One region of the Agrobacterium bohemicum genome, then DNA from elsewhere that is predicted to be linked to it. Evidence: predicted binding sites of a transcription regulator. Region 1 holds the regulator's gene; each other region holds the start of a gene.
The links. The regulator PhoB, encoded in region 1, activates phosphate uptake and scavenging genes when phosphate is short. The targets are predictions, from matches to a motif close to TGTCATNNANCTGTCAT.
Positions count from the first base shown of each region.

Region 2: the regulator PhoB is predicted to act here: its motif matches at 1,799-1,815, upstream of ATO67_RS22470 (YdcH family protein).
Region 3: the regulator PhoB is predicted to act here: its motif matches at 1,489-1,505, upstream of ATO67_RS00600 (LTA synthase family protein).
Region 4: the regulator PhoB is predicted to act here: its motif matches at 1,530-1,546, upstream of ATO67_RS05070 (BtaA family protein).

Region 1 covers NZ_KQ961028.1:244,351-247,462, forward strand. Annotated here, with positions in the region: gene ATO67_RS11910 (cold-shock protein) at 1-84, opposite strand, end outside; gene ATO67_RS23110 (hypothetical protein) at 663-809, shown strand; gene phoB (phosphate regulon transcriptional regulator PhoB) at 816-1,499, opposite strand; gene phoU (phosphate signaling complex protein PhoU) at 1,532-2,248, opposite strand; gene pstB (phosphate ABC transporter ATP-binding protein PstB) at 2,332-3,112, opposite strand, start outside.
Region 2 covers NZ_KQ961031.1:23,163-26,274, forward strand. Annotated here, with positions in the region: gene ATO67_RS14910 (thiamine phosphate synthase) at 1-577, opposite strand, end outside; gene ATO67_RS14915 (sulfite exporter TauE/SafE family protein) at 684-1,451, shown strand; gene ATO67_RS22470 (YdcH family protein) at 1,562-1,738, opposite strand; gene ATO67_RS14920 (YdcH family protein) at 1,973-2,176, shown strand; gene purE (5-(carboxyamino)imidazole ribonucleotide mutase) at 2,190-2,690, shown strand; gene ATO67_RS14930 (5-(carboxyamino)imidazole ribonucleotide synthase) at 2,687-3,112, shown strand, end outside.
Region 3 covers NZ_KQ961023.1:126,516-129,627, forward strand. Annotated here, with positions in the region: gene ATO67_RS00600 (LTA synthase family protein) at 1-1,434, opposite strand, end outside; gene ATO67_RS00605 (NAD+ synthase) at 1,657-3,112, shown strand, end outside.
Region 4 covers NZ_KQ961024.1:401,825-404,936, reverse strand. Annotated here, with positions in the region: gene ATO67_RS05080 (LysE family translocator) at 1-165, shown strand, start outside; gene ATO67_RS05075 (lytic transglycosylase domain-containing protein) at 288-1,286, shown strand; gene ATO67_RS05070 (BtaA family protein) at 1,592-2,842, shown strand; gene ATO67_RS05065 (class I SAM-dependent methyltransferase) at 2,893-3,112, shown strand, end outside.

The sequences.
Region 1 (3,112 bases):
GAATGCGTCTGTGCCGCCGTTGTCAGGCTGAATGAAGCCGAAGCCCTTGGTGGAGTTAAACCATTTTACTGTGCCTGTGGTCATAATGAACCCTTTCAAAGCATAAGAGATAGATCGCAGAACTTGCGTCCCGCGTGCGATTATAGCGATTTTTTTGAAGGAAAGGGTTAGTTCAAAACGCGGTGCTAATCGCGCGGCAACCAAAGCTCAGCAAGCAAAATATCGATATGACATTGATAGACGTTTATCGTCGGATAGTCAAACTTTAATTTTGAGATAATGACATCGACTACCGATGGCGCTGCTCGAAGGGTACGTTTGGTGCATGCTGGCAGTTGGCTTTTATATCAGAAAGAGGTGCCCCTGGACCCAATCGACGTCTTGGAAAAATATATCTCAGACATATGGTCCAAAGTTATTGAAGCTCCTTTTCTATCCATCTCCCGTCGGTCTTGTGGAGATGGAAGGGTATACGTTGAGTGGGCCAATAATCACTATTGGCTCATCTGTGAAGAGCGCGGCAAGGAATACTGGCGCAGGGAAGCCGAGGACATCGATGATGCCGCATTCGAGTTGAATTCGACAGAACTTATGATGCACGCAATCAAAAAGGAGCGCTCTTTACGTCCCGCAAAAGTGTCCTACCATCTCGTTGGAACTGGATGTACCTGGACATCGAAATGATGGGCGCGATGAAAACGAGTTATGGAATTCGAGCAAAACAGCGCTACGTCGAAGTTTTGCAGCGCGCGCGCCTGAGCCAAGAAGAAAGACTTTACGCGCGCTACCCAATCAATCTGGAAGTCTGATATCTATCAGGCTTCCATAGAGTATCCCGCGCCGCGCACGGTGCGGATAACATCCTGCATATTGGAGAAGTTGAGCGCCTTGCGCAGGCGGCCGACGTGGACGTCCACGGTGCGTTCATCCACATAGATGTCGTGACCCCAGACGCCGTCGAGAAGCTGAGAGCGCGAGAAAACACGACCGGGAGACACCATCAGGAATTCCAGCAGGCGGAATTCGGTTGGTCCGAGCCGCACTTCACGGGTCTTGCGGTGAACCCGGTGGGTTTCCCGGTCCAACTCGATATCCCCGCATTTCAGCACCGAAGACAGGACTTCGGGACGAGCGCGGCGCAGCATGGCCTTGACGCGGGCCATCAGTTCCGGCGTTGAAAATGGCTTGACCACATAGTCGTCGGCACCGGTGGCCAGACCACGCACACGTTCGCTTTCCTCACCACGTGCCGTCAACATGATGATCGGGAGGCGTTCGGTTTCAGGACGCATTCTCAGACGGCGGCAAAGCTCGATGCCGGAAACGCCCGGCAGCATCCAGTCCAGGATCAAAAGATCCGGCGTGCGCTCCTGCAAGCGGATTTCCGCTTCGTCGCCACGCGGGATCGTGTCCACGTCGTAACCTTCGGATTCCAGATTGTAGCGAAGAAGAACGCTCAACGCCTCTTCATCTTCGACAACTGCTATTTTCGGCACCATGGCTAAGGGACTCCGCCAGTCTTATAGGGAATTCACTCGGTTACTGCACCGAGCGTGTTGGAACTGTCGTCCTTGGGACGCTCGCCTTCCGGCTGGCTACCGGTGGCCATGTAGTAGATGGTCTCCGCGATGTTCGTGGCATGATCGCCAACACGCTCTATGTTCTTGGCACAGAACAGAAGATGCGTGCAGGTGGTAATGTTGCGCGGATCTTCCATCATATATGTCAGCAACTCGCGAAACAGCGAGGTGTACATCGCGTCGATTTCCTCGTCGCGCTCGCGGATGGTCTGTGCCTTTTCCGCCGAACGGGTGGAATAGACGTCCAGAACGTCTTTCAGCTGCACCAGCGCCAGTTCGGACAGATGCTCGAGACCGCGCGCCAGCTTGCGAGGAACGCCGGTTCCGGCAACCGCTATAACGCGCTTGGCCGTGTTCTTGCCGAGGTCGCCGACGCGCTCCAGATCGGCAGCGATGCGCAGCGAGCCAATGATTTCGCGAAGGTCGGCTGCCATAGGCTGGCGCTTGGCAATGGTGACGATGGCCTTGTCGCCGATTTCGCGTTCGGCGTTGTCAAGGATCGTGTCATCCGAGATGACCTTCTGGGCCAGGGCTGCGTCGGAATTGACGAGGGCGCGCACGGCATCCGCGCACATCTGCTCCGCCAGACCGCCCATTTCGGCGATACGGCGGGTCAGGAACTTCAGCTCTTCATCGTAAGCGGACATGATATGCGAGTGGGTCGGCATGTTCTACTCTCCAGTTTCGGTGCGATTCCGCAAGCCCAGCCGGGCTCAAGCGGTTTGCGCTGATGTTGTGAACCAACGGCAGATCAGCCGAAGCGGCCCATGATGTAGTCCTGCGTACGCTGGTCATCCGGGTTGGTGAACATCTTGTCGGTGTCATTTTCTTCCACCAGATGGCCGAGGTGGAACATGGCCGTGCGCTGAGATACGCGGGCGGCCTGCTGCATAGAGTGCGTCACGATAACGATCGTATAGTTGGCGCGCAGCTCGTGGATCAATTCCTCGACCTTGGCAGTCGCAATCGGGTCCAGCGCCGAGCATGGCTCATCCATCAGGATGACTTCAGGCGAAACGGCAATGGCGCGGGCGATGCAAAGACGTTGCTGCTGGCCACCGGAAAGACCGGTACCGGATTCGTGCAGGCGATCCTTTGCTTCGTTCCACAGGCCGGCCTTTTGCAGGCTGGCTTCGACGATCTGGTCCATATCAGCCTTGCTGCGGGCAAGACCGTGGATGCGTGGGCCGTAGGCGATGTTTTCATAGATCGTCTTCGGGAATGGGTTCGGCTTCTGGAACACCATGCCGACGCGCGCGCGCAACTCAACTACGTCGATCGCGGGATCGTAGACATCGTCCTCATCGAGCGTGATCTTGCCGGTGACGCGGCAACCGTCGATCGTGTCGTTCATGCGGTTCAGCGTCCGCAGGAAAGTAGACTTTCCACAACCGGATGGCCCGATCAAAGCTGTTACCGTGTTTTCGCGAACGTTGAGGTTCACATCGTAAAGGGCGCGTTTCTCGCTATAATAGACAGAAACGTCCTTGCCGATCATCTTGTACGAAACTTCATTCATTTTCTTGTCCAGC
Region 2 (3,112 bases), on a different contig from region 1:
GGCTGAACACACCCAGACGCAAGGCCACGAATTCAACGCCCGTTTCAGCAACGGGGATGACGGAAGCGACATCCGACCCGCCCATGATGATAACAGGGATTTCGATCATGGACGCCCACCATTCGCCAAGCGCCATATTCTTGGGGTGCGCTTCCGGCTTGATATCACCTTCCAGCTTGCCGAAGAACATGTAGTCGGGGTTGCTCTCACCCTGCTCCAGCGCCTTGTGACGGTCATCGGCATTGCCGCCACCGACGATGAGCTTCGGCGAAAAACTCTCGACGGCTTCGGAAAGCGCATCTGCCCCGCCCATCACGTGCAGGCCATCTGCCTTGACGCGGCTGGCCGTGCGGCTGTCGCCTGCGACGAGTGCCGCGGCACCGGCTTCCTGAACGATCGGCACCAGCGTTTCCGCCAGTTTCTGGAAAGCCGCATCGTCAAGACCATATTGCGGAATGATGACAGACGCGACATCGCCGCCACGCAGCGCATCTTCCAATGTCTTGGCCTGATGGTCGGTATCGTCGTGAGCAGGAACGATCAGAACGAGTCGGCAGCGGTCTTTGGGTGCAGTCATCGGTTTTTCCATTTTCCGCAGACAGGACGCTTCCCGCGTAATCTGCACTCGTTTTCATGTCATACTTCCGATAAACCGGACAGGCGAAAGGATCAACCGTCCATCCATGCTAGCTGATTTCCATTTTTTCCTCGTTGCCATCCCCGCGGTCATCCTCGTTGGCCTTTCCAAAGGCGGGCTGGGCGGCGCATTGGCGCTGATGGGTGTGCCTTTGATGGCGCTCGCCGTGCCGCCGGTACAGGCGGCTGCGATCTTTCTGCCCATTCTCGTGGTGATGGATATCGTCGCGCTGATTGCCTGGCGCAAATACAATCACCGTCAGACCCTGTTGATCATGCTGCCGGGGGCGATTGTCGGCATAACGCTGGGTTGGGCGATGTCGAGCATGATTTCGCCCGATGCCATGCGTCTGGTGGTGGCGAGCGTCACCATTATCTTCGTGTTGCGCTATTTCTATGAGGCGTACAGAACCTCTCACGGTGGGTTGGAAACGCCGGCGAAAGGCCAGCGCCCGGTAAGGGCGACGATCTGGTCCAGCCTTTCGGGTTATGCCAGCTTCGTGGCACATGCGGGCGGGCCACCATTCCAGATTTACGTGCTGCCGCTGAAACTGGACCCTAAAGTCTATACCGGCATGAGCGTTCGCTTCTTTGCGATTATGAACGCGATAAAGCTCATACCCTATTTCGCGCTCGGCGCGCTGGATGCCACCAACCTCACCACGTCAGCCATGCTGTTGCCGGTTGCCATGGTTGCGACCTTTGCCGGGGCGAAAGTGGTGAAATACATGAAACCAGCGGTCTTTTATCCACTGATGTATGGCATGGCCTTTCTGGCCGCGCTGAAACTTCTCTGGGACGGACTGCCGCTCTAAACGCCGGGACATACGCGTAAAAAAGGCCCTGATCGCAAAAGCAATCAGAGCCGGGCTTTCAGGCTGCGACGTAAACTATACTGACGTCAGGCAACAAAGATATGGTTTGATCAATGCGTGGTGGAGGCTTGCAGCCTCTGCATTTCGTCCTTCAGGCGCAGTTTTTTGCGTTTAAGATCCACAATCTGCTTATCATCCGAAGAGGGGGAAGCGAGAACGGTTTCGAGCTCCTCCTCAAGAGCACCGTGTTTCTTTTCCAGCGATGCAATATGAGCCTGAATGGTCATGCGGCACGTCCTTCCTTGTTGAACCTACCTCCAGCGCTCCATCGCTGGAGTTTCAGGTTTACGACACCAATGTGACATGGAACGCCCGGCTTGTCGAAGGCAGAATCAAGGCAATATCTAGGCAAAATGCACATGAGGGAAACTTCCCGTTACCGTCATTTGGTGGTACAGGCACCAAGAGCGACAACAAAATGGCCGGATGGCGGTCCGGTTGTATCATATGGGGATAAACAGATGCCCGATCAGGACCACGCTGATGTCAGGCTTGCACTTGCAAGACTGCGGCAGGAGCACGAAGACTACGATGCCGCGATCAATGCGATGATCCAGACCAACTGCGAAGCATTGCGCATTCAGCGGATGAAGAAGAAAAAGCTGGTCATCAAGGACAAGATGACCCAGATCGAAGACCAGATTATTCCTGATATCATTGCCTGATACGGAGAGACCGTTGAGCACAGAGACACCGCCCGTCGCCATCATCATGGGAAGCCAGTCCGACTGGGAGACCATGAAAAACGCAGCCGACACGCTGGATGCGCTGGATGTGGAATATGAAGCGCGCATCATTTCCGCCCACCGCACACCGGAGAGGATGTTCAGTTTCGCCAGCGGCGCGCGTGACGAAGGTTTCAAGGTCATCATCGCCGGTGCTGGCGGTGCCGCCCATCTGCCGGGCATGACGGCTTCACTGACACCGCTTCCGGTATTTGGTGTCCCCGTGCAGTCCAAGACCATGTCGGGGCAGGATAGTCTCTATTCCATCGTCCAGATGCCGGCAGGCATTCCCGTTGGCACACTCGCCATCGGTCGTGCCGGTGCCATCAATGCCGCTCTGCTCGCCGCCGCCGTGCTTGCGCTATCCGACGAAGATCTGGCCGACCGGCTGGACGAGTACCGCGCCCGCCAGACGGCAGCCATTGCCGAATACCCCATGGACACCCCGCAATGACCTTGGAAGTGACCGGGAAATCAGGAACCATCGGCATTATCGGTGGCGGTCAGCTTGCCCGCATGCTGGCCATGGCTGCAGCGCGCCTCAACTTCCGCACCATCGTGCTGGAGCCACAGGCCGACTGTCCGGCAGCGCAGGTCTGCAATCGCCAGATCGTCGCCGCCTATGACGACGAAAAGGCGCTGGCCGAACTGGCAAATGTCTGTGATGTCGTAACCTACGAATTTGAAAACGTGCCGGTGGTTGCAGCCCAGACGCTAGCCGCTTCCGTTCCCGTCTTCCCGCCACCACAGGCGCTCAGCGCCTCGCAGGACCGCTTGACCGAAAAGCGCTTCCTCAACGATTGCGGCATCCCCACAGCCGATTTCCGCCAGGTCGATGATCAGGCGAACCTCGAAGCCGCACTGTCGGATTTCGGC
Region 3 (3,112 bases), on a different contig from region 1:
GATCAGGTGGGCAAAATTGTCGTCTGCTTCCGATACGCCTTGGGCGTAGGTGGCAAGCGATTCCGTTGCCTGTTCCGAAAGCGAGCCGTTGATCGAGATTGTGTTGTTGATATAGCGGTTCGGTTCATAAGGCCCGTGCCCCTGAAGAGTGACTGTGAACAGAAAAAGCGGGCTCTCCGCCGCATCCACGGTCTGCATGATCTCCGACGTCAATGCTTCGTCTGAAGCAAAGGTACCGCGCTTTTCCATGACCGGAAGCGTTTCTTCCGATCGAAATTCTTCGAAGCCGAAGGATTTGTAGACCTCGCGACGGTTCCAGAACCAGTCCTGAAACGGATGCATCGCAATGGCGGAATAGCCTTCGCTTCTGAAGAAGGTGGCGAGTGACGGCAGGGGCTGCCGTACATATTGTTGATAGGGGATGCTGCCATAGGGCAGGAAGGCGTTGGAAAAACCTGTCAGCGCTTCGAATTCGACATTGGCAGTCATGCCGCCGAATTCCGGAGAGAAAACGTGACCCGACTGCCTGCTTCGGATTGTCGGCATAGGGTCTCTGGAAAGTGATACATTGGGCAGCCGTGTCGGGTCCCAAAGCGATTCGCTCATGATCATGATGACGTCTGGAAAGGTGCTGTGGTTGACGGCATGAGCCGAGCCATCCGAGACGATGTCTAAAATCGTATTTTCGCTGTAACCTGCGGGAGCCGACACCTTTGCCATGGGAATGTTGAAGGCGAGAGCCATGAGAAAGCCGTTCTGGCGATAATTTTCCTTCTGGTCCCACATCATCGGAATGATATTCAGGCGGTCACGCAGCCAGGAGTTTTGCGAATAGTCCATCAAAGAGCCAATGCCAGCCAGCAGCGGGATGGCCAGCATCAGCCGCAACACGCGCTGTTTTGCCGCCATGACCGGCGCGTGGTCCCGGCATAGGCGCCACAGCATGACAGCCAACGCGGCAGCCATGATCAGACCAAGCGCGATGGCGATGGCCATAAGCGGCTGCGCTTTCAGCATCGTCGGCAAGAGCTGCAGGATCTGGCGACCGAACAGCAGATCGGAAGGGTAGAGCGGGTCCGAAAGATAGAGTTGCTTCTGATGCGACATGACGGCTGGCAACAGAAGAAGCGGTCCCGCGACAAGCAGAGACTGGTAGTGCCGGCCGAGCAGCGCATCGAACGCCAGCAGAACGAGGATGACGGCAAAGAGTGTCGTCAGTCCGGGCCGGGTGGTGGAGGTCAGGAATGTGCCTACGTCTTGCAGCGAGCCGCGCGCGATCCATTCCACGCAGACGACCAGCAACAGGGCCGCGAGCGTGAGGTTTATGAGGGGACGCACGTCCGACAGAACTCTGATAACGTTCCATGTCGAAGGGCGTGAAAGGACGCGTTTCGTCCTTCCGGCAGCCGTTATTTTGGGCACCGAATTCCGCACTATATTAAACTCCGGTCGTCTGTAATCCGCCGCGTGAATCGGGCGTCACGAGGATGTCATGTAACTGTCACATAAGCGGCGTGAATGCGATATGAACTATGCAAAATTCACAAGGTAGCCGAATAACCATTGCGTAAGGCGGTTGCCTTCCCGATGCGGTTATTTTGAGCGAGTTTAAAGGCTTGCGTTGCACGGCCTGCTTAGCCACGGTAAATGAGAGTCATGAGCCAAATACACACCGATCCCAATGTATTGCGAATTGCCGTAGGGCAGTTCAACCCCACTGTCGGCGATGTCGCTGGCAACCTTTCGCTTGCGCGGGAAGCCCGCGCCGACGCTGCCTCGCAAGGTGCCGATCTGTTGCTGCTGAGCGAGCTGTTCATCTCTGGCTATCCGCCGGAAGATCTGGTTCTGAAGCCTGCATTTCTGCAATCATGTCTGAAGGCAGTGGAGGAGCTTGCCGCCGAGACATCAGATGGCGGGCCGGGCATTATCATCGGATTTCCCCGTCAGGGCGAAACCGGGCGGCATAATTCCGTTGCGCTATTGGACGGTGGCCGTATCGTTGCCCTGCGCGACAAGGTGGATTTGCCCAACTATGGCGAGTTCGATGAAAAGCGTGTCTTTTCCGAAGGTTCGATTTCCGGCCCCTACAATTTCAGGGGAGTTCGAATCGGGATTCCGATCTGCGAAGAAATCTGGAACGACCTCGGTGTGTGTGAGACGTTGGCTGAAAGCGGCGCTGAAATTCTGCTAGTGCCAAATGGCTCGCCTTACTATCGCGGCAAGGTAGATGTGCGCCATCAGGTCGCCCTGCGGCAGGTGATCGAGAGCGGGTTACCGCTTGTTTTTGCCAATCAGGTGGGCGGTCAGGACGAGCTTGTTTTCGATGGTGCAAGCTTTGCTTTCAATGCGGACAAGACGCTGGCTTTCCAGATGAGCCAGTTCGAAGCGACCTTGGCCGTCGCGGACTGGAAGCGGACCGAAAAGGGCTGGCATTGCGACGAAGGACCGTTCTCGCAAATCCCCGAGGGCGAGGAAGCCGATTATCGCGCCTGCATGCTGGGCTTCCGTGATTACGTGAACAAGAACGGCTTCAAGAGCGTGGTTCTGGGCCTGTCCGGTGGCATCGACTCAGCGATATGTGCCGCGATTGCTGTGGACGCACTGGGCGAAGAGCGAGTGCGCTGCATCATGCTGCCCTATCGCTACACGTCGGAAGAGTCGTTCAAGGACGCGGCGGATTGCGCCAAGGCGCTGGGTTGCCGTTACGACATCGTCCCGATTGCTGAGCCAGTGGATGGTTTTCTGTCTTCACTGGCTGAAATGTTCGAAGGAACGGAAGAGGGCATCACCGAAGAAAACCTGCAAAGCCGCGCTCGCGGTACTATCCTCATGGCCATCTCGAACAAGTTCGGCTCCATGGTGGTCACGACAGGCAACAAATCTGAAATGTCGGTGGGTTACGCCACGCTGTACGGCGACATGAATGGTGGCTTCAACCCAATCAAAGACCTTTACAAGATGCAGGTCTATGCGATCTCCGCCTGGAGAAATGCCCACGTTCCGCCAACGGCGCTTGGTCCATCAGGCGAAGTCATCCCGGCCAACATCATCTCTAAAGCACCCTCGGCAGAACTGCGCCCCAACCAGACCGATCAGGACTCGCTACCGCCCT
Region 4 (3,112 bases), on a different contig from region 1:
CTGCTGCTGACGGTTGTCTGCCTGATTTTCCAGGCCAGTTTCTCGCGGCTGACCATTACTTCGGTGCGGCGCATGTCCGTGACCAAAAAGCTCCGCAATCCGAAAAGAACCCACTTCATCGCGGGCCGCGCCGTGACCGCCGGATACCGCCGGATTGCCGCCTGAAACGCAAATATGAGTCCCTGCTTGCCGGAATCCTTACGATAGGTTAATGATCGCCGGATAGGGACTGCCTGCTTCGCGAGAAACGGGGGTATCGAGCGACAGGCACATTCAAGGGCGGACGCATGAAAGTTGAAGGCAATTTTCGCCGAAAATCGGCTCTTCTTTTGTCGTCCACAGTCGGCATCGCGCTGACACTGGCGGGCTGCACAAGCGTAGAAGTCGCATCCAAAAGCGATATTGCCAAGCCTCAGATAGCCTCCGCCGCTACGGTGGAAAGCACCTTAGCCGCAAGCCCGGCCAGTGCATCCTCTACCCCAGCACAGGTCGCTGAAAATGCGACAGCGGAAGCTCTTCCGACAGTCGCTACGGCCAAGGGCGCACGTATCGCACTTCCACCTGCATCGGAAATTGCAGCCGCAGCAGCCATCGACGCACAAATTCAGCCACAGGCAGCAACCCAGACCGCTCTGGCCGCACCGGCAGCCACAACGCCTGCTGCAGCCGCCGTTGCACGTCAGACCGCCACCTCTGCCCTGCCGCAGGTCGTTGCGCTCAAAGGCAGCTTCCCCCCTGCCCCGGGTGCACCCGGGACACCATCGGCAGCCGCTGTACCTTTGACCGAAGACATGATGCGTCAGCAAAGCGTCATCCCGGTTCCCAAGCCACAGGGTGCCATGCTGGCCTACGCTTCGGCACCTCAGAACGCCGCTCTTGCCGCCATCAGCACCCGCGAAGGCCTGACGCCCTCACTGGATGCGCCGTCCATGGCAGGCCGGCAGAAGCTCAGCGGTCTCATCACCAAATATGCGACCATGTATCAGGTGCCGGAAGATCTCGTCCACCGCGTGGTCATGCGCGAAAGCCGCTACAATCCCAAGGCCGTCAATGGCGGCCATTTCGGACTGATGCAGATCAAGCACGCAACAGCCCGCTCCATGGGTTTCGACGGCCCCGCCTCCGGCCTGTTCGACGCTGAAACCAACCTGAAATATGCGGTAAAGTACCTGCGCGGCGCCTGGCTCGTCGCCGATAACAACCGCGACAACGCCGTGCGCCTCTATGCACGTGGCTATTATTACGATGCCAAGCGCAAAGGCATGCTGCACGTTCTGCGCAAGTAGGACTAGCGGCCTATCATTTTCCGAGATTGCACATCGGCGTGTGGGGCTTAACCCCCTCTGTCCTGCCGGACATCTCCCCCTCAGGTGGGGAGATCGGCTAGACGTCTGCTCATCACTCCTCCCACACCGTTCAAGATAGCCGAGAGGTCGCTACGAGTCGATCTCCCCCCTTGAGGGGGAGATGTCCGGCAGGACAGAGGGGGGTGGGCCAAGCCCACTGCCATCGAATATGGCAATCACCCCCGTCATCAAACTGTTGCGTCTCGTCGCTAAACGCCTCTCAACCGAATGAGAGGTGGAATCAGATGACGAGTGTCGCTCCAAAAACCGGTTTCAGCAAAAACGTAAAGCTCAAGTCCGCCCTCCTTCAGCACAAGGCCCTGTCCACCAGCGGCCTGTCTGAGAGATTGTTCGGCGTTTTGTTTTCCGGTCTGGTCTATCCGCAAATCTGGGAAGACCCTGAAATCGATATGCAGGCCATGGAATTGCGTGATGGCCATAGCATCGTCACCATCGGCTCAGGCGGCTGCAACGTCCTGGCTTACCTCTCGCGCAATCCGTCACGCATCGATGTGGTCGACCTCAATCCGCACCACATTGCGCTCAACAAGCTGAAACTGGCCGCCTTCCGCCATCTGCCCGGCCATGGAGATGTCGTGCGCCAGTTCGGCGTCGCAAACGTGCGCTCCAACAGCAATGGCTACGATCAGTTCATCGCGCCGAACCTCGATGCACAAACGCGCGCTTACTGGTCCAAGCGCACTTTGAGCGGACGCCGTCGCATCTCTGTCTTCGACCGCAATATCTACCGCACCGGCCTACTGGGCCGTTTCATCGGGGTCGGCCATGTGCTGGCCCGTCTGCATGGCGTGAAGCTGCAGGAGATGGCCAATACCCGCTCCATGGATGAGCAACGCCAGTTTTTCGATGAAAAGGTGGCGCCGCTGTTCGACAAGCCTGTCATCCGCTGGCTGACGAAGCGCAAGAGCTCGCTCTTCGGTCTCGGCATTCCACCGCGCCAGTATGACGAACTCGCCAGCCTGTCGGATGGCAACACCATTGCCCCGGTCCTGCGTCAACGTCTCGAGAAACTGGCCTGTGATTTTCCGCTGAAGGAGAATTATTTCGCTTGGCAGGCCTTCGCACGTCGTTACCCGCAAGCGCAGGAAGGCAATCTGCCGGATTATTTGCGTCGGGACTACTATCAGGCCATCCGTGAAAACGCCTCACGGGTGCACGTCCACCACGCCACCTTCACCGAACTGCTCGCCTCCAAACCCGCCTCCTCCGTCGATCGCTACGTGCTTCTCGACGCGCAGGACTGGATGAGCGATGTGCAGATCAACGAGTTGTGGTCGCAGATCAGCCGCACGGCAGCGCCTGACGCGCGCGTCATCTTCCGCACCGCAGCCGAAAAAAGCGTGATCGAGGGTCGCCTGTCGCCGGATATCGCAGCGCAATGGTCCTATCTCGGCGAACGTTCTCAAGAGCTGAACGCCCGCGACCGCTCCGCGATCTATGGCGGTTTCCATATCTATCAGAGGGCTCAGGCGTGAAGATCATCGGCGACAATATCAGCCTTGGCGATGCCAATCATGCAAACCTGATGGACCGCATGTACCGCAACCAGCGGCACATCTATGACATCACCCGCAAATATTACCTTCTGGGGCGCGACACGACCATCGACAAGCTCGATGTACCCCAGGGCGGCAGCTTGCTGGAAATCGGCTGCGGCACTGGCCGCAATCTTCTTCGTGCATCGAAGCTGTTCCCCACCGCCAAGCTTTATGGTTTGGATATCTCGGCAGAAATGCTGACGACGG